Regions from separate parts of the Paenibacillus physcomitrellae genome, predicted to be linked through region 1. Evidence: a T-box and tRNA genes for the amino acid it is inferred to sense, from the RefSeq annotation. Region 1 holds a T-box; the other holds one or more tRNA genes.
The links. A T-box is a leader RNA that pairs with one kind of tRNA and senses whether it is charged. The one in region 1 lies ahead of tyrS (tyrosine--tRNA ligase), so its partner is inferred to be a tRNA-Tyr.
Positions count from the first base shown of each region.

Region 1 (11,476 bases):
TTCTTCAATTGGAAATTCAAGAACCTTAATTTTAGCCTGAATGTATCTCCTGGTGTCATTATTGTCTTAATAGTGTTCGTTATGCAGCAAGCTGCTGTTTCTTCTCGGAGAAACATGTGAACCAGCTGTACTATAAATATAGCATTGAATTAAATCCGTTTTCATTTGAGAGATTGCCTTGTGTAATGAACATTTGAGGAGGATGAAGAGATGAATTCCATGCAGGGAGAGCTTATTCCGGCTACAGATGCAAACACAAACCTGGGGGATTATGAAACCGCCCGCCATTCTTTTCAATGGGAGGAAGTTGAACAGCAGTTCAGCTGGCACCGGACCGGGTTCATTAACTTGGCTTATGAAGCCATCGACAGACATGTGGAAGAAGGTCGAGGGGACAAGACGGCGCTGATCTACTGTGACGCCGAGCGGGAGGAAACTTATACTTTCGCGGAGCTGCAGTCCTGGTCGGCGAGGTTCTCCAATGTGCTTCGCAAACATGGCGTAACCAAAGGAGACCGGGTTTTTGTTTTTATGCCGCGTTCTCCTGAGCTTTATATTAGTATTTTGGGAGCCATCAAGGCAGGAGCGGTGGTCGGACCTTTATTTGAAGCCTTTATGGAGACGGCCGTGAAGGATCGTCTTGAAGACAGCGGCGCTTCCGTTCTGGTGACTACACCAGCGCTGTTAAAGCGCGTGAAACGCGAGGAACTGCCGGAGCTGCGGGCGATCTTTGTTGTCGGAGCTACCGCGGAGGAAGCGGAAGCTGAAGGGGCAGGCGTATACCCTTTTGAGCAGGAAGTGGTTTCGGCCTCCGCAGATAATGCGATTGAATGGGTGGAACTGGAGGACGGGCTGATTCTCCACTATACCTCCGGTTCAACGGGGAAACCTAAAGGCGTTTATCATGTGCATAATGCCATGATCCAACATTATTATACAGGCAAGGTAGTGCTGGATTTGAAGGAAGATGACATTTACTGGTGTACAGCAGATCCTGGCTGGGTAACAGGGACTTCTTACGGGATTTTTGCCCCGTGGCTGAACGGGGTCTGCAACCTCATATTGGGCGGACGTTTTGATCCGGGGGCTTGGTATTCGGCGATTGAGAAATATAAAGTGACCGTCTGGTACAGCGCTCCAACGGCTTTTCGCATGCTGATGGGTGCAGGGGAGGAAGCAGCGGGAAAATATGACCTGTCCAGCCTGCGGCACGTGCTTTCCGTGGGCGAGCCGCTTAACCCGGAGGTCGTACGCTGGGGGCTTGCCGTCTACAAAAGACGCATTCACGATACATGGTGGATGACGGAGACAGGCGGACAGCTGATTTGCAATTACCCGTCCATGGCGATCAAGCCAGGTTCTATGGGCAAACCGCTGCCGGGAATTGAAGCGGCTATCCTTGATGATCAAGGAAATGTGCTGCCGCCAAACCGGATGGGGAATTTAGCGGTACGTACACCATGGCCTTCGATGATGAGAACGATTTGGAATAACGAAATGAAATATGAAGAATATTTCCGGATCCCGGGCTGGTATGTATCTGGCGATTCGGCTTACCAGGATGAAGACGGCTATTTCTGGTTCCAGGGCCGCATTGATGACGTCATCAATTCCTCTGGGGAACGGATTGGACCGTTTGAAGTGGAGAGCAAGCTGGTAGAGCATCCGGCAGTAGCCGAAGCGGGAGTAATCGGCAAACCCGATGCTGTACGCGGAGAGATTATTAAAGCCTTTGTGGCGCTGCGGGACGGCTATGAGCCGACAGAGCAGCTGAAGGCGGAGATTTCCCGCTTTGTCAAAGAAGGGCTTTCCGCCCACGCGGCTCCTCGCGAAATCGAGTTCAAAGACAAACTGCCCAAAACCCGGTCAGGCAAAATCATGCGGCGCGTGCTCAAAGCCTGGGAGCTCGATCTGCCAACCGGTGATTTGTCTACGATTGAAGATTAACCGGAAGGAAGCATCGGAAAGAAACTATAAGTAAGAAGAACAATTGAGAACAACAGGTTATCTACTCTGATTTGAAATAACAACAGCCCCTCTGGCAGTTTAGCCGAAGGGGCTGTTTCATGTGTGGGGAATCAGCTGCTAGAGATTATTTCCTCTCAATCCTTAGTGGACTGGAAGGAGGCGATTCTCCAGTGCTGTTTACGGCTGTAATACAGACAAAACCGCTGATGTTTTGTCCCTGGTAATCAAACTGTGTTTGATCAGTCGATCCGACCAGCACGTAATTTCCGTTTTGTTTGTCAGAGAAATAAATATTGTAGCTGCTAACCTGTTCCTCAGCTGCGTTAGCACTCCAGTTGATCGTAACCCCGGCAGGTGTAATAGTGCCTTGAGGTTGACCCGGAGCCGATGGAGCCGTCATTGTGCCTGCCGCAGGATCTCCAGGCTGTCCGCCTAGATCTCCACCGTTTAAAGGATCGCCCGGAAGTCCAGGGCCGCCAGGCGCAAACACGCCATTAGCAACAACAATATTGCTAGGTGCAGATTCTTTGCCGGCAACGTCAACGGCTGTCACATAGAAGGCATAACTTTCCTGTGAGGAGACCGGCACATTAAACTGGGTGCCTGATCCCAGCAGCCTGGATTGGTCATAAGCAAAGGCGCCTCCGTTAACCGACTTGTAGAGACGATATCCGACCACATCAGCTTCGCTGTTGTTATTGAAGGAAACGGCCGCCTCTCCGGTGACAGAGCCGAGAGCGACGCCCTGAGGCGCTGCCGGGGGTGCTCCGTCATCTTTACGGGGATCTACTTCATAAGGAGCATCCTCACCCGCATCCTTCGGTATATAATAATCGAGCGTTTTATGACTGCCTTTCATGTTCGCAAAAGCGTTCTCCAGCTGTTTGATCAGCTCGGAGATCGGCGGATCACGCTTCAGAACCACTTTCTCCTGCAGCATATCCGCAGGTGTTCCCTCTTGCGGAATATAGTTGACGTTGTTGTAAGTAATATACTTGGCGCGAATAAGCACATCATCCGGTTTGGTTGGTACATATTTCTCGTTGAAGATGTCCGTGTTCGTTTTGCCTGCCTGCTCGGTCAAAGCTGTAGGCAGCAGGCCACTGTATCCGGAAACGGTCTTCTTAACGATGCCGTCCGGTTTGGCAAATTCCTTAGTTTTGAACAGCTCCGGTTTGGCTTCCGTCACTTCGTTCATGACCTTGGCCCAAACCTTGCGCGCTCGTGCCTTGCCGGCATCGGAAAGGGTGTTTGCAGGCTCGGAATAACCGACCCAGATGCCGAGCGTAACGTCAGGCGAATATCCTTCAAACCAGACGTCTGCATAGTTCTGGGTGGTACCGGTTTTGCCGACAACCGGGATTTTGCCGTATTGCTTAAAGTCGCTTGCAATCGAGTGGCCCGTCGATCCGCTGGCCGAAACTACGGTGCGCAGCATATCCGTCATCAGGAAAGCCGTTTGAGCTGAGAATACACGTTTAGGTTCGGCTTTGTGCTGATAGACGACGTTTCCTTTGGCATCTTCAATTCTTTCAATCATATAAGCATCGTTAAAAATGCCCTGGTTGGCGATCGCGCCGTAGGCGTTGGTTATTTCCTCCACGCTTACGCCGTGTGCCAAACCGCCGAGTACGCCGGTGGTAGCCTGGTAATCCGAGTCTTCAATGGTCGTGATGCCGAGATTCTTGACAAAGGCCCAGGCCTTATCGATGCCGACCACGTTGTTGAAGAGCTTCAAGGCGGGAACATTTCTCGACTCATTAAGCGCAGTCCGGGCGGTAACGAGGCCCTTATAACCGCCGCTGGAGTTCACCGGAATATGATAGCCCTTCTGGTAGTCCTTCAGAATAATCGGCGAATCGTCAATGATGCTGGCCGGTTGAATCAGCCCTTCCTCCAAAGCGGGGAGGTAAGCGGCCAAAGGTTTCATCGTGGAGCCAGGCTGGCGAACCATCTGCGTCGCATAGTTCATCTGCTCCGTATAGAAATCACGGCCTTCAATCATGCCTAGGATAGCTCCTGTTTTATGATCGATCATCATGCCGGCTACCTGCTCAAGCCCTTTGGTTTTACTTTCCGGCGAGAAGTTGTCCTTGTTGTCGGACACTTTATGCATCGCACTATATACTTTCTTATCGATCGTTGTGAAGATCCGGTAGCCGCCGGTCATCAGCTGCTGTCTGCCTTCCTCAAGCGCTTGAGCATTCTCCTTGCTGGATAAGTCCTCTTCGGTTAAGGTTGGGTCTTTCAGCATAGCCATAATTTGGGCGCCCTGCCGCTCCGTTTCAAGCATGAGATAAGGATAAGTGTCGTATGCTTTTTTGGTTGTTGGGGCAAGGGCTGACTTAATATCGAAATTAAGCGCTTCGTCGTATTCAGTCTGATTGATTTTGCCTTCCTCCAGCATGCGCTGAAGCACGAGATGCTGACGCTTGACTGCGCGGCTGAAATTATCAGGATTAAATTCCCCTTTGCCGTTGAAGGCCGAATAGGAACTCGGCAGCTGTGGCAGTCCAGCCAGATAAGCGGATTCGGCGATGTTCAGCTTGCTCAGGTCGCTGATGTTAAAGATGCCTCTGGCAGCGGCCTTAATGCCATACAAATTGTAACCGCTAGATCCGTTCCCGAAAGGAACCTTGTTGAGATAGGCGGTCATGATCTCCTGCTTGGACAAGAAACGTTCCAAACGGAGCGCCAGCAGAATCTCTTTGAACTTGCGGTCTTCTGTACGATCAAGGCTCAGAAATACACGTCTTGCAAGCTGCTGAGTCAGTGTACTTCCGCCGGTCTGGACGTCTTCCTTGAGAACACGCTGCTTCACAGCGCGGAGCGTTCCGTTCAGATCGACGCCTTTATGCTCGTAAAAATTGTTGTCTTCAATAGAAATGACAGCGTCAATGACGGAAGAGGGAATTTCCTTGAATTCTACAGGCCGTCTGTCCTCTTCAGAACGGAGCTGTCCAATTCCCGAACCATCTCTAAAATAAGCAAAGGTCGTCATGTCATTATGATTGATCTGCGCTTCAATATCGGCGCGTGATCGGACCGGGTCGTCCTTGACGATGGCGGACACATACCCGAACGCAGTGCCAAAGGTAAACAGCACACCGGCCAAACCTGCAAGAAACAACCCAATAATCACGTTAAGTATGATCCGTCCAGTCCTTCTTCGTTTGGGGGGCGTGACTTGCTGTTCCGGACTGTTGTCTTTATCTAAAGCCATGAGCATCCTCCTTTTTAACAAGCAACATTATAGCACAAATTACGGGCTTTGAACCCTCATTTCGACCGAATTCCATAGGAATGAAGGCAGTTCGGAGGTCCCTTTCTTGACTTACTGATTTGATCTGTGTTATAAACAAGCTTAAAGCTGCATATTTGAAAAGCTGGGAAGGACAACAGTAAAAGGCGGATACTCTGCTGCTCAGAGAAACGGTGGTTGGTGCGAACCGGGAAAGCGGGCCCCTTTGAATTACAGTCTGGAGCTGTCCGGGGGAAAGCATGCATTGCAAGTAGTCCGGTACCGGGGAACCGTTATGGAAATGAAGTGAAAACCGATGCCGCAGGCAGGGTATGGCGTGAAGTCATCGGTTTTAATTAGGGTGGTAACGCGAGCGCTCCTTCTCGTCCCTTGGGATGAGAAGGAGCTTTTTTGTGTTTTTTGCCTCTGCGGTGCACCCGCCGAAAGCGAACTTTGCAATTCGGAGCGAGCTGCATGTTGAGGCTATTTTACCCGGGTTTAGCGGGATAAATAACTATTTTTGAGGGGGACAACAAGTGAAGTGGGATGAATTGACACTGCCGCAGCGTGAAGAAGTAGAACGCCAGCTGGCCATCTTGGGCAGAGGTGTTGTCGAAACGGTTCCTGAAGAAGAATTGAAGCAGAAAATCATGAAATCGGTGGCAACGAATACGCCGCTCAAAGTAAAGCTGGGGCTTGATCCATCAGCTCCGGACATTCATATCGGCCACACTGTGGTTATGCAGAAACTTCGCCAGTATCAGGAGCTTGGCCATCAGGTTCAGCTGATTATCGGGGATTTTACCGGGATGATCGGTGACCCGACGGGTAAATCCGAAACCCGCAAACAGCTGACTAAAGAAGATGTGCTGCTGAATGCCGAGACTTATAAGAAACAAATTTTCAAAATCCTTGATCCAGAGAGAACGCAGGTCTTCTTTAACTCTGAATGGCTTGGTCCTATGACTTTTGAAGACGTGGTCAAGCTTGCAGCTAAAGTGACGGTAGCCCGTATGCTCGAGCGTGATGACTTTACGAAACGGTACCAAAGCGGCCAGCCGATCAGCATTCATGAATTTTTCTATCCTTTGATGCAGGGGATGGATTCGGTTGCGCTGAAGTGCGATGTCGAGCTTGGCGGAACAGATCAGAAATTTAACCTGCTGATGGGCCGTACACTCCAGAAGGAATATGGCCAGGAGCCGCAGGTTATCATGATGACGCCGCTGCTTGAAGGTTTGGACGGCGAGAAGAAGATGAGCAAGAGCCTTGGCAACTACATCGGCATCGATGAAGAGCCTAACGAAATTTACGGCAAAGCGATGTCGGTGCCGGACGAGCTGATGGTCAAATACTATGAGCTGGTAACGGATTTGACAAACGAAGAGTTGGAAGTGCTGAAGCAGGGGCTGAAGGAAGAAACGATGCATCCTCGCGACGCTAAAATGAATCTGGCTTACACGCTGGTACGCATGTACCATGGCGACGAGGCGGCAGCCGCTGCACAAGAGCATTTCGTTACGGTCTTCCAGCAGCGTGCGCTTCCGGACGACATTCAAGAGGTCGAGATCGATTCGTCTGAATTTACGGACGGAAAAATCCGCCTGATCAAGCTGCTCACGCTGCTTGGCTTTGCAGCTTCCAACGGCGAAGCGAAGCGCAGCATCCAGCAGGGCTCACTCAAGATCAACGAAGAGAAGCTGACGGATTTCAACGGCGAAGTGGCCTTGCAAACCGGCGACATTGTTCAGGTCGGAAAGCGTAAATTTGCCAAGCTGATCGTAAAATAAAAAGAATACCGAGGCATCTCGGCAGTGATCTGCTGTCGGGGTGTCTTTTCGTTTTCCTGTCGATCTGAATTGAAAACGAAAAGGCGCGGGAAACAAAGAAAGCCCCTCCGAAGAGGGGCTTTCTTGATTCCAACCTAATCTTAACGGTTGTAGAATTCGACGATTTGTTTCTCGTCGATGTCTTGGGACAACTCGGAACGTTCTGGAAGACGGATGTACTTGCCTTCTACAGCGCTGTCGTTGTACTCCAGGTAAGCTGGAAGGTGAGTGCGGTTCTCAAGAGCTTCTTTAACGGAAGTCAAGGAACGGCTTCTTTCACGCAAACCGATAACATCGCCGATGTTTACTTGGTAAGAAGCGATGTCGACTTTTTTACCGTTTACAGTAACGTGACCGTGGGATACCAACTGACGGGCACCTGCACGGGAGTTCGCGAAACCAAGACGGTAAACCAGGTTGTCCAGACGGCTTTCAAGCAGGAACATGAAGTTCTCGCCCGCAATACCGGACATTTTGTGCGCTCTGGAGAACAGAGTGCGGAACTGCTTCTCTCCCAAACCGTACATGTGACGCAGTTTTTGTTTCTCTTGAAGCTGCATACCGTAGTTGCTGATCTTTCTGCGTTGGTTAGGACCATGTTGTCCCGGTGGGAAAGGGCGTTTCAATTCTTTGCCAGTACCGCTCAGGGAAATTCCAAGACGGCGGCTGAGTTTAAATTTAGGACCTGTGTAACGTGCCATTGTATAAGTAGACTCCTTTAAAATAATTTAGTTAGGGGGCTACACTATTTGCGCCGGTTTTGTATTGACGAATGGAAGGGATAGAAAAGAAATCCGCTCTACTGCCAGGAAAGTTCAGCCGCTGTCCTGACAGCAACAAAGCCGTGAGGGTGACACAATTCATTACGCCCAAATAAGACTCTATCCAGTCTTTTTCAACTCTAAATGATATAGAAGTGTTAACCCAAAGTCAAGTGGAGGGATTTTGAAGAAAACGTAGAAATTTGTCGATAGGTCTTTTGAACTAAAAAATTACCTTAAAATAGGTAAATTCTAGTGCAAATTGTTTATAGAAATAGTAGAATATACGATATCAATTAACTACAGGCGGAAATTTTTGGATATAGCGGGGAATGCGGGTATCACAAGCCGAGGGTTGAACGGCAAAAGGAGCTTTCTATGGCTGAATATCTAAGAGAGAACCAAACAGAACATCACATAAATGCTTGGCTGAGAATAGGTGATCTGCAGACTGCCGGAGAAGCAGCATGGTTAAACGACATTGACATCACCCGATATGACTTCCCTTATATAGAGGGACTTTTGCAAAGAGCTTACTCCCATTGGACGGAAGAAGCCCTCCCCGTCTTCGGCCTTGAGGATGCGAGCTGGTATCTAATTGATCATACTGGGAAAATGGTGGCCGCAGCGGCGGACAGGCCGCAGGCAGAGAGAGTGGCCGCTACAGCGGCGGCCGAACAGATGCTGACGCTGGGAGAACCGGGCACGATTGCCGCGGACGGCTATCATCTCGCGGCTGCCCCGGTTAAAACCCGTCAGTTGAGGGAAGTTTTTGCAGTCCTGGTAAGCCTGACGGACTCGGAATCTGCTTCTGCTCACCTGGCTTTGACCGTGCAGGCAGCCAAGCATTTCGGGACTTGCTTTTACCACCAGCTGAATCATGTCTTCCTCAGTGACCTGTATAATTTACGCACCCAAAATGAACAGGAGTCCGCCCGTTGGACGGCTTTGCTGCAGATCGTCAAGCGGATTCATGACAAGATCGATGTCGGCGGGGTGCTGAATGAAGTGTTTGAAAGCATGAGCGACATTTACCCTGGCGCCCATCTTGAACTGCTTATGACCCAGGATTATCAAAGCAGCAATTTGAGGGTCAAGCCGCTGCATATGCAGGCCTCGGAGGGGGAAGACAAGCTTTGTATCCGGGCGTATACGGAGAACATGATGCTTTCGCGCGAAAAGGTTTCGGAAACCGGCGCGCGAACCCTTGAAATCGCGGTACCGCTCAGCGGTAAACAGGGTGTATACGGGGTGTTTCATTTTCTGATTCCGGGCGAACTGGGCAAAGATATGGATCTTCAGCTGGTCGGGATGCTGGCCGATACGGCGGGGAACGCCTTTGAGAACGCCAAGCTGTACGAGCAGTCCAATCTTCTGATTCATGAGCTCAGACTGATTAACGAATTGTCTAGAGAACTGAGTCAAAGCTTGCAGCCCGCTGAGGTGTTCGAGTTTGCAACAAAAGAACTGCTCGAGATTTTTAAAGCGGATTACTGCTGTATTACTGAGCTGACGCCCGGGGAAGACCAGTTCAGAATCATGTCCACCAATATCGAGAGCATAGACAAGGATCCATTCCCGGCTCATTATGGCATTTGCGGACTGGTGTACAGTACAAGGGAACCCTTAATCCTGTCAGATTATCAGACTTTTAAAGGCGTAAGATCAAAAATTATGGAGACCACCAGCTCCAGGTCGCTGATTGCCGCTCCTGTGAAGCTTCGCGGTGAAGTTAATGGCACCATTTTATTAACGCACCGGGCACCGCATTATTTTTCCTATGAGAATTATAAGCTTCTTCAGGTGCTGGCCACCCATATTGGACTTGCGATCGCGAATGCTTCTCTTTATGAGGCGGTTCAACACATGGCGAACCGGGATATGCTGACCGGCCTTTACGCCAGGCATTATCTCAACAGCTGCGTTCAGAAGCGGCTGTCAACCGATCCGGTCGGCTCCCTACTTGTCGTGGATATCGATAAATTCAAGCAGATTAATGACAGCTACGGGCATCAGGTGGGAGACCGGATTTTGAAGCAGGTATGCGACATTATCAAAAGCTCGATTCGCAGCGACGACATCGCCGCCCGGTGGGGCGGGGAAGAGCTGGCGATTTATTTCCCTTATATGACCGCTGAGGATTGCCTTAAAGTGGCGGAGCGAATCCGGGAGCGGGTGAAGGCCGAAACCGATCCGAAAGTTACTGTTTCCTGCGGCGTAGGCGGATGGAGGCAGGATCAGGACCGGATCAGCGTGGAGTCCCTGTTTTTCACGGCGGATATGGCATTGTACCGGGCCAAAAATGGGGGCCGAAACCGGACAGAGATCGGTGGTTTCGACGGAACCTCGGAACGCATAACTCCTTAATCAATCGCAATTCAACTGCCCACAAAGGCGCTCCAAGCGAGCGTCTTTGTTTTCTTCTGTTGTTAACATTTGAATAAGGATATGCATACAGGAAAATCTAAAGGGGAGGCCCGCTTGTGGGAGCCGCTCCTTTCTGAATGTATAGCCCTCCATGAAGAAGCTGCTGAATCATAAGCGTGTTTAGAAGCCTCTATAAAGGAGGTAACGTTTAGATGAAGAACTTTTTCATGAAGGGTGTTTGCCTGGGTTTACTGATTTTGCTATTAAACGGCTGTCAGGAGCAAAGAACCCCGCAGCAGTGGTTTGATTTAACATGGGCCGGTTTGGCTGGTGTGGATGCTTTTCATATTCAGGGGCAGGCCGAGGTGGCTGCGCTGGATCCGTCCGTGAGCCAGGTCCCGTATACATTTACTTATGAAGCCGAATTAAAACATCACACCGAATTATCCGTAAAAGCAGCACCGGGCCAGCAGGCTTTATCCGGCTATGGCACTTATGCCGCGGCTGAATCGGGGAAACCGGCTGCGCTGACCCTTCAGGATGGCAGCCGCTGGACCATGCAGCAGGAAGACAATCCGGTTAACGCCTGGACCTCCGCCGCAGCCGGCAGGGTGAATCCGCTGGCCATCATTGAAGATCTCCGCCAAATGAAGAAAAACGTTCGTTTGGAGCACGGGGCCGCCCGGGGAACGCAGGTGCTGCGAATTGAACCGGATTCGGAACAGGAGCTGCTCCGCCTCAAAAATGAGCTCTTTGCCGAAATGGACCGGACTCAGGCGCTTTGGAGAAGCCGAATGACCAGTCAGCAGGGGAAATCCGGGTCGGAGGCTGTTAAGGAAGGGAATGCGCTCATTAACGGCAGCCGTCAGCAGCTGCTGAAAGTATTAAGCACAGCTGATGTGAATACCGTTTATCATTTGACGATAGATAAGCACACCAATTTACCTGTAAGGCTCACTTCGGAGACTCGGATCACCTATCCCTCCTCCAATGGGCAGCCAAGAACCGAATCGCTTTGGAATGATGCCCATTTCACCAATTATCGTTGAGACAGGGCGGGGAACGAGGGAAGAAACGGCGGAAGATCGCTGACTTTATTTCAGGGTCATGCTACAATGAGACAGGAATTTGCTTTCAAATCGCTGCCTGACGGTTTCTGTCTGACCGTTTATTGTACGGGCAGCTCAGCATAAGGAGGAGTAAGGAACCATGAAAGATCCAAGAATTCAAAAGCTGGCGCAAAATCTGGTCGGTTATTCCGTCAACGTCCAGCCGGGGGAGAATGTACTGATCGAAATGATCGGCAGCGA
Region 1 is NZ_CP022584.1:1,349,892-1,361,367, reverse strand. Features, by position in the region: gene acsA (acetate--CoA ligase) at 211-1,947, shown strand; gene CBE73_RS06235 (transglycosylase domain-containing protein) at 2,093-5,191, opposite strand; T-box leader at 5,348-5,603, shown strand; gene tyrS (tyrosine--tRNA ligase) at 5,746-6,999, shown strand; gene rpsD (30S ribosomal protein S4) at 7,140-7,739, opposite strand; gene CBE73_RS06220 (sensor domain-containing diguanylate cyclase) at 8,178-10,166, shown strand; gene CBE73_RS06215 (hypothetical protein) at 10,379-11,215, shown strand; gene CBE73_RS06210 (aminopeptidase) at 11,376-11,476, shown strand, end outside.

Region 2 (11,476 bases), 950 kb from region 1:
CCCGAGTAGTGCGGGGTACGTGAAACCCCGTATGAATCTGCCAGGACCATCTGGTAAGGCTAAATACTCCCTAGTGACCGATAGTGAAGCAGTACCGTGAGGGAAAGGTGAAAAGCACCCCGGAAGGGGAGTGAAAGAGATCCTGAACCCGTGTGCTTACAAGAAGTCAGAGCCCTATGATGAAACTTCGTTTCATCACGGGTGATGGCGTGCCTTTTGTAGAATGAACCGGCGAGTTACGTTCCCGTGCAAGGTTAAGGTGAGAAGCCGTAGCCGTAGCGAAAGCGAGTCTGAATAGGGCGAATAAGTACGTGGGCGTAGACCCGAAACCGTGTGATCTACCCCTGTCCAGGGTGAAGGAGCGGTAACACGCACTGGAGGCCCGAACCCACGAACGTTGAAAAGTTCGGGGATGAGGTGGGGGTAGCGGAGAAATTCCAATCGAACTCGGAGATAGCTGGTTCTCCCCGAAATAGCTTTAGGGCTAGCCTCGGTGGTACAGTCGTGGAGGTAGAGCACTGATTGGGTGCGGGGCCCGCAAGGGTTACCAAGCTCAGTCAAACTCCGAATGCCATAGACTGATTAACCGGGAGTCAGACAGTGAGTGCTAAGATCCATTGTCAAAAGGGAAACAGCCCAGACCATCAGCTAAGGTCCCCAAGTGTGTGTTAAGTGGGAAAGGATGTGGAGTTGCACAGACAACCAGGATGTTGGCTTAGAAGCAGCCACCATTTAAAGAGTGCGTAATAGCTCACTGGTCGAGTGACTCTGCGCCGAAAATGTAACGGGGCTAAACACACCACCGAAGCTATGGCTTGATGCTTGCATCAGGGGTAGGGGAGCGTTGTGTATGCGTTGAAGGTGTATCGTAAGGAGCGCTGGAGAGTACACAAGTGAGAATGCCGGTATGAGTAACGAAAAGATCAGTGAGAATCTGATCCGCCGAAAGCCTAAGGGTTCCTGAGGAAGGTTCGGCCGCTCAGGGTAAGTCGGGACCTAAGGCGAGGCCGACAGGCGTAGTCGAAGGACAACAGGTGGAAATTCCTGTACCACCGTAAACCGCTATGAGCGCTGGGGTGACGCAGCAGGGTAGTGACGCGGACTGATGGATGTCCGTCCAAGCAGTGAGAGGGTAGCAGAGGCAAATCCGTGCTACATAACCTTGGGCTGTGATGGGGAGCGAAAATTGCAGTAGCGAAGGTCATGATCTCACACTGCCAAGAAAAGCCTCTAGCCAGGTGAAGGTGCCCGTACCGTAAACCGACACAGGTAGGCGAGAAGAGAATTCTAAGGCGCGCGGAAGAACTCTCGTTAAGGAACTCGGCAAAATGACCCCGTAACTTCGGGAGAAGGGGTGCCTCGGTAGGGTGAATAGCCCGAGGGGGCCGCAGTGAAAAGGCCCAAGCGACTGTTTAGCAAAAACACAGGTCTGTGCGAAGCCGTAAGGCGAAGTATACGGGCTGACGCCTGCCCGGTGCTGGAAGGTTAAGGGGAGTGGTTAGGGGTAACCCGAAGCTATGAACTGAAGCCCCAGTAAACGGCGGCCGTAACTATAACGGTCCTAAGGTAGCGAAATTCCTTGTCAGGTAAATTCTGACCCGCACGAATGGCGTAACGACTTGGGCGCTGTCTCAGCGAGAGATCCGGTGAAATTTTAATACCTGTGAAGATGCAGGTTACCCGCGACAAGACAGAAAGACCCCATGGAGCTTTACTGCAGCTTGATATTGGACTTTGATACGATTTGTACAGGATAGGTGGGAGCCTAGGAAGAGGGAGCGCAAGCTTCCTTGGATGCGCCGTGGGGATACCACCCTGATCGTATCGGAGTTCTAACCTGGTGCCCTAATCGGGCATGGGGACAGTGTCAGGTGGGCAGTTTGACTGGGGCGGTCGCCTCCTAAAGAGTAACGGAGGCGCCCCAAGGGTCCCTCAGAATGGTTGGAAATCATTCGAAGAGTGCAAAGGCAAAAGGGAGCTTGACTGCGAGACTGACAAGTCGAGCAGGGACGAAAGTCGGGCTTAGTGATCCGGTGGTACCGCATGGAAGGGCCATCGCTCAACGGATAAAAGCTACCCTGGGGATAACAGGCTTATCTCCCCCAAGAGTCCACATCGACGGGGAGGTTTGGCACCTCGATGTCGGCTCATCGCATCCTGGGGCTGAAGTAGGTCCCAAGGGTTGGGCTGTTCGCCCATTAAAGCGGTACGCGAGCTGGGTTCAGAACGTCGTGAGACAGTTCGGTCCCTATCTGTCGTGGGCGTAGGAAATTTGAGAGGAGCTGTCCTTAGTACGAGAGGACCGGGATGGACGCACCGCTGGTGCACCAGTTGTTCCGCCAGGAGCACAGCTGGGTAGCTACGTGCGGAAGGGATAAGCGCTGAAAGCATCTAAGCGTGAAGCCCCCCTCAAGATGAGATTTCCCAACTAGTAAGACCCCTTGACGACGACGAGGTAGATAGGCTGGGGGTGGAAGTGCAGCAATGCATGGAGCTGACCAGTACTAATCGGTCGAGGGCTTATCCAAATAGATCTAATCGCAATTGATTGTTTCGTATCCAGTTTTCAGGTGATCAAGCATCTGAATGTTATATTCCCTGATAGCTCAGTTGGTAGAGCACTCGACTGTTAATCGAGTTGTCACAGGTTCGAGTCCTGTTCGGGGAGCCATATGGAGAGGTGTCCGAGTTGGCCGAAGGAGCACGATTGGAAATCGTGTAGGCGTCACAAGCGTCTCGAGGGTTCGAATCCCTCTCTCTCCGCCATTATAGTCAGGCCCGTTGGTCAAGGGGTTAAGACACCTCCCTTTCACGGAGGTAACAGGGGTTCGAATCCCCTACGGGTCACCATTAACTTCAACAATGAAGTTGACTAACTTGTTATGAATATGATATACTAGATATTGTGTTCAATTTGGAGGCTTAGCTCAGCTGGGAGAGCATCTGCCTTACAAGCAGAGGGTCGGGGGTTCGATCCCCTCAGCCTCCACCATATAACATAATAAATACTTTTTACTGACGCGGGGTGGAGCAGCCCGGTAGCTCGTCGGGCTCATAACCCGAAGGCCGCAGGTTCAAATCCTGCCCCCGCAATAATCCCTTTAAGGGATCAAATGCAAGACCTTAGGCTGTGGAACCGTGGTGTAGAGGCCTAACATGCCTGCCTGTCACGCAGGAGATCGCGGGTTCGAATCCCGTCGGTTCCGCCATGTTTTTGGCTCGGTAGCTCAGTCGGTAGAGCAGAGGACTGAAAATCCTCGTGTCGGCGGTTCGATTCCGTCCCGAGCCACCATTTTTACAATTGAATAAGCCGTTGTAGCTCAACTGGTAGAGCAACTGACTTGTAATCAGTAGGTTGGGGGTTCAAGTCCTCTCGACGGCACCATTTACTGTGGAGGCTTAGCGAAGTGGCCAAACGCATCAGACTGTAAATCTGCTCCCTTACGGGTTCGGTGGTTCGAATCCATCAGCCTCCACCAGTTTATATAGGGGCATAGTTTAAAGGTAGAACAAAGGTCTCCAAAACCTTTGGTGTGGGTTCAATTCCTGCTGCCCCTGCCATATTTTTATAACTGAATAGGAAAGTTTTTATGGCGGTCGTGGCGAAGGGGTTAACGCACCGGATTGTGGCTCCGGCATTCGTGGGTTCAAGTCCCATCGATCGCCCCATTATTAACTTTTCAGAAATTTTGGGGATTAGCCAAGCGGTAAGGCAACGGACTTTGACTCCGTCATGCATAGGTTCGAATCCTATATCCCCAGCCATTTCGCGGACGTGGCTCAGCGGTAGAGCATCGCCTTGCCAAGGCGAGGGTCGCGGGTTCGATTCCCGTCGTCCGCTCCATTATTTTGGCGCCATAGCCAAGTGGTAAGGCACAGCTCTGCAAAAGCTTTATCCCCAGTTCGAGTCTGGGTGGCGCCTCCAGTATTTTTAAGTTGTATATAATATGTGCCCTTAGCTCAGCTGGATAGAGCGTTTGACTACGAATCAAAAGGTCAGGAGTTCGAATCTCTTAGGGCACGCCATATATACTTCATACTTTAATAAGCCGGTGTGGCGGAATTGGCAGACGCGCGCGACTCAAAATCGTGAGGGAAACCGTGGGGGTTCGAGTCCCTTCACCGGCATTAATTCTAAGAAGCCTTGAAATCTATTAAAGATTTCAAGGCTTCTTTCGTATATTCATAATATAGATAAGGTGGCCTTTCAAGGAGGCTGCTAACACTCTTGGAGTTTGAGCAGGAATAGATAGCATTTATCATAAAATACTGGTGGTCCCGGTTATTGGTTAGCTTAGCATCCAACCACCTTGGAAAGCATTAGAGGATGTTATCAAGTTCTTTGGTACATATGTTTTTTTATAAATTCTATGGTGTTACGGTGTTATAGTATTTATGATGTTTATGGTGTCTATGATTCCTGTGGCATTAATGGTGTCTATAGTGTTAATGGTGCAATATGGTGTATCTATGATGCTAGGATACATACGGTGATTCCTGCTGTTCAGGATGTCTCTATGATGCTTATGTTGTCTATATACCTCGTATCTATCCGTACTATTGTGCCTTGCAGTGTGTATCGCGCCTTGTCGAGCCCATCGTGCCACAGCGAGTGGTCTATTGTTGCTATCGTGCAGAGTATGGACGGGGACGTCTCTTTCAAAGTCTTTGGTGCGCGCTTTGGGTACGATTGGCGCCGGCGGCTGCAGAATTAGTGATTAAGTTTTTAATGGGCTTATGGTTAAACTTAATAAAGCTTGTTAAGTAAGTATTAAGCTTAATGCGATCACTGTACGGGCCCGAGAGATAGGAAAAAAGCGGATGAGCCTGGAATTGTTCGAACTATGATTCGGATTAAAAAGATAATTTAAATATTTGGGTTGTAATGTAAACGCTTTTATGTTACCCTTTAGAACTATAAAAACGTTTTTATTTTGAGGTGAAAACTTTGGCAAGGATAACTATAAAAGATGTAGCCCGCGAAGCAGGAGTTTCCATCTCAACGGTCTCTAATGCATTGAATGATGTAGATGTACTTAATCCTGAAACGAAAATGCACGTACTTCAGGTAGCACAACGATTGAATTACGTCCCTAATCTCAATGGCAAGCTGCTAAAGTCAGGAAAAACACATATGATCGGATTCTTTACGACAAGTGTGACGGGACCTTACTTTTACAAGCTGGTAGAAACGATGGCACGGGAATGTGACCGCTACGGATACGGGCTTAATGTCTTCGTTACCCGGGATAAGCAGGTTATCATGAATAATATATTAGGCAGCCGGGTTGACGGAGTGATTATTTACGAAGAATTGCGGATAGATGAGAACGATATTGCTGTTATGAAGAAAGATAAAGTCAAAGCTGTTTTTCTGGATCGCGAGATTGAGGATGACACTATGGGCAGTATTATCTTCGATTCTTATATCGCCGGCTATGAGGCTACGAAATACTTGATCAGCTTGGGCCATAAGCATATTGCTTATATCTCCGGGGTTGAAACGATGTTTGACAGTGAGCAGCGGAAGGAAGGATACCTGGCTGCGCTTAAGGAATATCAGCTGCCAATCAAAGAGGAATATATTTTGCAGGGATATTTTGAAGAAGAAAGCACTTATAATGCCATTAAGTCTTTTATCTATCAACATTCTGAACAACTGCCGGACGCCTTTCTAGCAGGGAATGACTTGAGTGCTATCGGATGTATTAAAGCTCTTGAGAATCATGGTTATGAGGTGCCTGCCCAGGTTAGTGTGGTAGGGTTTGACGATATCGATATTGCTCCTTATTTCTCACCTCCACTGACGACAGTAAGGAATCAGATTGCGAGACAGGGGATTCTGGCGATTGAACAGCTGATCCGGATGATTGAGAAGAAGGAACAGGGACACAGCCAAAGGCTAAAGGGTGAGCTTGTTGTCAGAGGCAGCAGTCAGGTCAAGCTTCAGTAAAAATAAAATGGGCTGAACGAGTTGGATTCGGACAGGAGGAGGGAGTTTTAGGGGTTTTTTACATCAAAATAAAAACGTTTTTATCGAAAATGGTTCACTAATCAACAAGGTAAGAGCCTGGAGGGGAGAAGAGAATATGGCCAAATTAGCGGTGACAGAGCCGGTCAACGGCAAACCGAACGAGAAAACAACGATGGGGCAAAAAATCAAGGAATTTGCTGTAGATTTCTGGAGACAACGGGAACTGCAGTCGATGATCATTCCAGGCATTATTTTTATGATTATCTTTTGTTACATTCCTATTTATGGTCTGACTATTGCCTTTAAAAGCTATACGGTCATCGATACGCTGGATTCGGCTCCATGGGTGGGCCTGGAGAATTTCAAGATTATTATGTCCGACCAATATTTTTGGGACGCTGTAGTCAACACTTTGGCAATCAGCTTTCTGAAATTAGGTATTGGGTTCATCATTCCTATTATTTTGGCGATTATGATCTACGAATTGAGTTTCACACGCATGAAGAAATTTGTTCAGACGGTATCCTATTTGCCGCACTTTCTGTCTTGGATCGTACTTGGCGGCATGATGATCAACTGGTTCTCGACAACAGGGCTTTTTAATCAGATCCTGCTGGATCTAGGGATTATTTCAAAGGGCCAGAACATTTTGCTGGATCCGGGCAAATACTGGTGGATCGCCACTTTATCGGATATCTGGAAAGAAGCAGGCTGGGGAACAATCCTGTATCTCGCTATCATGGCCAAAATTGACCCTACCTACTATGAAGCTGCGAAGATCGATGGGGCAAGCCGAATTCGGCAAATCTGGAATATTACGCTCCCTAACATGAGATCCATCATCAGTTTAAACCTGATCTTGACTGTAAGCGGTTTATTGGGATCGAATTTGGACCAAACCTTGGTACTGATGAATTCGCAGAACCGGGAAACGGCGGAAGTCATCAACTCTTACGTATATCGTATGGGCTTGACGCAAGGGGATTTCTCGTACGCTACCGCTGTAGGTCTGGGCGTTTCCATTGTTTCCGTCATTCTGCTTGTCACAGCTAATAAAGTCACCAGTAAGCTGAACGATAATCAATCTGTTCTATAAGAGGAGGCATTTTCATGAATCGAAAGGCGATTAGAGAAGATTTAAACAGCCGCGTCTTTAATGCCTTCAATATAACGCTGCTTGTTATCATTACCCTTGTTATTATTATCCCTTTGTGGAATGTCATTATTTCCTCATTGAGTTCAGGGCAAGCGCTGGCAGAAGGTGGATTTATATTCTGGAGCCCAGAGTTTTCTTTGGAAAATTATCGTGCGGTATTCCAGGACGACAGCATTTGGCAGGCCTTTTTTATCTCGGTGTCCAAGACGGTGCTTGGCGTCGCCACCCACGTTTTCTTCTGTGCGATGATCGGTTACGCGCTTAGTAAACAAAATCTGCGTGGCCGCAAATTGTATGTCGCCATGGGCGTCATCACCATGTTTTTCTCAGGCGGTATGATCCCGATTTACCTGTTGATTAAGTCCTTGGGACTGTTAAACACCTTCTGGGTGTACATCATTCCTGCTCTCTTTAGTTATTACGATGTAGTTATCCTGATGAACTTCTTTCGGAATGTGCCGGATGCGCTTGAGGAATCGGCGAAAATCGACGGTGCAGGCGAGTGGCGCATTTTCCTGAAGATTTTTATACCTTTGTCCATGCCGGCTATGGCTACAATCGCCTTGTTTAATGGCGTCGGCCAATGGAACGATTTCTTGACTACCAAGCTGTACATTACAGATCAGGCCTTATACCCGCTGCAGATGAAGCTGTACGAGATCATTGTGCAGTCCCAGACGCAGTCGATGCAAAATGCTAGCTCGGCCGTGATCGAAACCACCACTAAAGGGGTTCAACTTGCGACAATCGTAATTACTACTCTGCCGATTGTTGTAATTTATCCATTGCTTCAAAGGTACTTTATCTCTGGCATTATGATGGGGGCGGTGAAGGAATAAAAGCATTCTGTACACTGAAACATGGAGTCTAGTCCAAGGGGTAAACGCTTTGATAAAAAAGGGAGGTAAACAAACATGATAAAGATGAGTAAAGTATTGCGGAAAAAAGGGGTTTCGCTGGGTGCCGTTCTGCTGGCAATCATGCTGACAATCACTGCCTGCGGTTCCGGAGGCGGAGGAGGTTCCAAGAGCGCTGCTCTTCCGGATCTGGATGGCCGCTATACACCGGACCCATCGACACCGGCATGGAAGCTTGATACGAAGAAGGAAACAACCGATCTGACCTGGTACGTTAATGCGGACTGGTGGAATACAGACTTCGGTAAAGATACAGTAACCAAAAAGATTAAAGAGGATTTGAATATCAACATTAAATTCATCACCGGTGACGATACAAAACTGAATACCTTCTTCGCCGGCGGAGATATGCCTGACATTATTACGGTCTTTGATTCCAATTCAGCCGTTGCGCAGAAAGCTTCCACATGGGCGCTGCCGCTTAACGATCTGGCCGAGAAATATGATCCATATTTCAACCAGGTAGCTGCTAAGGATACAATGAACTGGTTCCAGCAGAAAGACGGCAAAACGTACGGATACCCCGACTACTCCAATACGCAGGCCGATTATGACAGCGGTACCATTCCGGCAAAAACAGCCTTTATTATTCGCCAGGACGTGTATGAGGCAATCGGCAAACCTAGTATGAAAACACCGGAAGAATTTGAAAGTGCTATGGAGAAGATCAAAAGCCAGTTCCCGCAATTGATTCCGTTTGGCTTTAACTCGATTGGAACAGGTACAGGTTCGCTGGGCGATGTGCTTCAGGATTACCTGGGCGTGCCGCTGGAAGACAAAGACGGCAAGTTCTATAACCGCAACCTGGATGAAGATTACTTGACCTGGTTGAAAACGCTTAACACCGTTTACCGTAACGGCGATATCAGTGATGACAGCTTTGCCGATGACGGTACGGCTTTTGAAGAGAAAGTTAAATCCGGTAAATATGCAACGATCATGCTCGACGGTGTGCCACAGCAAGGCGGCAACCTGCAGACGTTTATGACCAACAACCCTGAGGATAAATACATCGCGGTCGATGGACCACAAAGCACGGTTGGCAACCAGCCAACGCTGAACCAATCGGGTATTACAGGCTGGATGATCAACTACATCACGAAAAAAGCTAAAGACCCAGCCAAAGCGATCCAAGTCTTTACTTATTTGCTGAGTGACGAAGGCCAGGCATTGGTGAACTTCGGTATTGAAGGCGAAACGTACAAGAAAAATTCGGACGGAACGGTAGAATTCCTGCCGGCTGTTAAAGAGCTGCAGTTGACTAACTCCGACAAGTTCAAAAAGGACTACCGGATGGGCGAATTCATTTTCTTCGGACACGACCGTTATAAAGCCCTTAACAAAGACTCCTCTCCTGAGGCGATCAAGCAAATGCAGGAATGGGGCAATGGCAAGCTGAAACCGCATTTCATTCTGGAAAATATCAACCCGGATCAAGGTACGGCGGAGGCACGTTCGTTGTCCGCAATTGACACAACTTGGAATACTACGCTGGTTAGTCTGATCAGATCTAAGACGGATGATGATTTCAATAAAACGCTGGATGCTTACAAGAAATTCCTGGATGATAACAACTGGAGCAAAATTGTAGACATTCGCAGCGAGAAAATGCAGGCTAACAGAGAGAAACTGGGAATCAAGTAATGAGCTAAATGGAGAAGGGCCTTGAAAAGGGCTCTTCTTTACCCTAATTTGTGCTTAACTCTAATTCGAGCATCAGGAGGCGACTTCATGTCCGAGCTATTGATTTACCAGTCCAAAGGAGAAGGCGAACTGTTCATTCAGCAATCCGCGGTGCAGCTGGCGAGCCGTTCTAAACCGGATGGAGAAAAGGTTACTGTAACTTTGGATGAGAAAGAAACCTTTCAGGAGATAGATGGATTCGGAGCATCCTTTACGGATTCGGCCGCTTATCTGATTCATCAAATTCTGGATGAAGGGCAGCAGGCGGAGGTTATGACCCGTTTGTTTGACCCGTCGGAAGGCATAGGATTGTCTGTATTACGAAATCCAATGGGAGCTTCGGACTACGCCAGATCCATTTACAGCTATAATGATAGGCCTGAAGGCGAGACCGATCCGGAGCTGGAGCATTTCTCCATTGCCCATGATGAAGGAGATATTATTCCTCTGCTGCACAAAGCCAGGAAGCTGAACCCTGAAGTGAAGTTATTTGCTTCACCGTGGAGCGCACCCGCCTGGATGAAGACCAGCGGTTCGATGAAAACAGGAGAACTGAAGAAAGAATATTATCCGGCTTTTGCCGAATATTTTGCGCGCTATATCCAAGCTTATAAAGATAAAGGTCTTGATATTTACGCGGTAACACCGCAAAATGAACCGCTTTATGAGCCAAGCCATTATCCAAGCATGAAGATGTTGGCCGAGGCGCAGGCCGAATTTGTTAGAGATCATTTGAAGCCTGCATTCGTCAGTCATGGACTCCATACCAAAATTCTTTGTTATGATCATAACTGGGATCGTCCCGATTATCCAACGACCGTGTTCGAGCAAGCGATGGAGCAGGTGGATGGTGTAGCTTGGCACTGGTACGGCGGGAAACCGTCGGCGCAAAGCGAAGTGTTCGAGAAATTCCCGGGCAAGGAAGTGCATTTCACGGAAGGCTCCGGCGGGGAATGGATTCCTCCTTTCGAACAAGCTTTTAGCAACGTGATGCGTACGGGAATTGAGATTCTGCGCAACCATAGCAAATCCTTTATTCTGTGGAATATGGCGCTGGATGAGCAAAATGGACCCACGGTCCCGGGATTTGGCAACAGCACATGCCGGGGAATCGTGCAGGTTAACCAGCAGACGCGAGAGCTTGTTTATACTTTGGATTATTATGCTTTGGCTCATTTCAGCAAAATCATTCGTCCGGGCGCTTTGCGAATCGCCTCTGAATCGAGTGAGGAAGCGATCCGTTCCGTAGCTTTTGTGAATAAGGATGCCTCCAAGGCTGTCGTTCTCTTCAATGACAGTGAGCAGGAAGAGACGGTTAGCTTAAAACTTAAGGGAGACGATGTGATCGCTTTCCCTATGCCGGCCAAAAGCGCCATCTCCATTCAAATTCCAGCCAGCTATTGATGGATCTTGGATAGAGGCTATGGATTTTGAAGCATTTTGAATCATAAGATAGATAAGTTAAAAACGCTGCATGGAGCCTATGAGGTTCTGTGCAGCGTTTTTGTATTTGCATGAAATGCAAAGCAGGAATAGATCAGATGGAGTGGAGAATAGACCTCTCATCATAAAACAAGCACCACCGTATACCGGCCAAACCGTTTAAAAATAAGGCCGCTGCTTGCTGGCGGAAGTGGGTCGCCTTCGTCAAAAATGTAAGCAGCTTGTTGAGCCTTGTGAAAGAAAGGAGTCCCAAACCGGTATCTTCCAAACGAAGACACTTGCTGAAAGTCTTGGCCGGGATTG
Region 2 is NZ_CP022584.1:2,299,971-2,311,446, reverse strand. Features, by position in the region: rRNA gene CBE73_RS10485 (23S ribosomal RNA) at 1-2,528, shown strand, start outside; tRNA gene CBE73_RS10480 (tRNA-Asn) at 2,596-2,671, shown strand; tRNA gene CBE73_RS10475 (tRNA-Ser) at 2,675-2,766, shown strand; tRNA gene CBE73_RS10470 (tRNA-Glu) at 2,776-2,850, shown strand; tRNA gene CBE73_RS10465 (tRNA-Val) at 2,917-2,992, shown strand; tRNA gene CBE73_RS10460 (tRNA-Met) at 3,020-3,093, shown strand; tRNA gene CBE73_RS10455 (tRNA-Asp) at 3,133-3,209, shown strand; tRNA gene CBE73_RS10450 (tRNA-Phe) at 3,217-3,292, shown strand; tRNA gene CBE73_RS10445 (tRNA-Thr) at 3,310-3,385, shown strand; tRNA gene CBE73_RS10440 (tRNA-Tyr) at 3,394-3,479, shown strand; tRNA gene CBE73_RS10435 (tRNA-Trp) at 3,488-3,561, shown strand; tRNA gene CBE73_RS10430 (tRNA-His) at 3,594-3,669, shown strand; tRNA gene CBE73_RS10425 (tRNA-Gln) at 3,691-3,765, shown strand; tRNA gene CBE73_RS10420 (tRNA-Gly) at 3,770-3,844, shown strand; tRNA gene CBE73_RS10415 (tRNA-Cys) at 3,852-3,925, shown strand; tRNA gene CBE73_RS10410 (tRNA-Arg) at 3,950-4,026, shown strand; tRNA gene CBE73_RS10405 (tRNA-Leu) at 4,049-4,128, shown strand; gene CBE73_RS10400 (LacI family DNA-binding transcriptional regulator) at 4,949-5,953, shown strand; gene CBE73_RS10395 (ABC transporter permease) at 6,090-7,070, shown strand; gene CBE73_RS10390 (carbohydrate ABC transporter permease) at 7,085-7,969, shown strand; gene CBE73_RS10385 (type 2 periplasmic-binding domain-containing protein) at 8,054-9,691, shown strand; gene CBE73_RS10380 (glycoside hydrolase family 30 protein) at 9,779-11,134, shown strand; gene CBE73_RS10375 (glycosyltransferase family 39 protein) at 11,296-11,476, opposite strand, start outside.
Region 2: it encodes a tRNA-Tyr, which carries the amino acid that the T-box ahead of tyrS (tyrosine--tRNA ligase) is inferred to sense. The anticodon was not compared.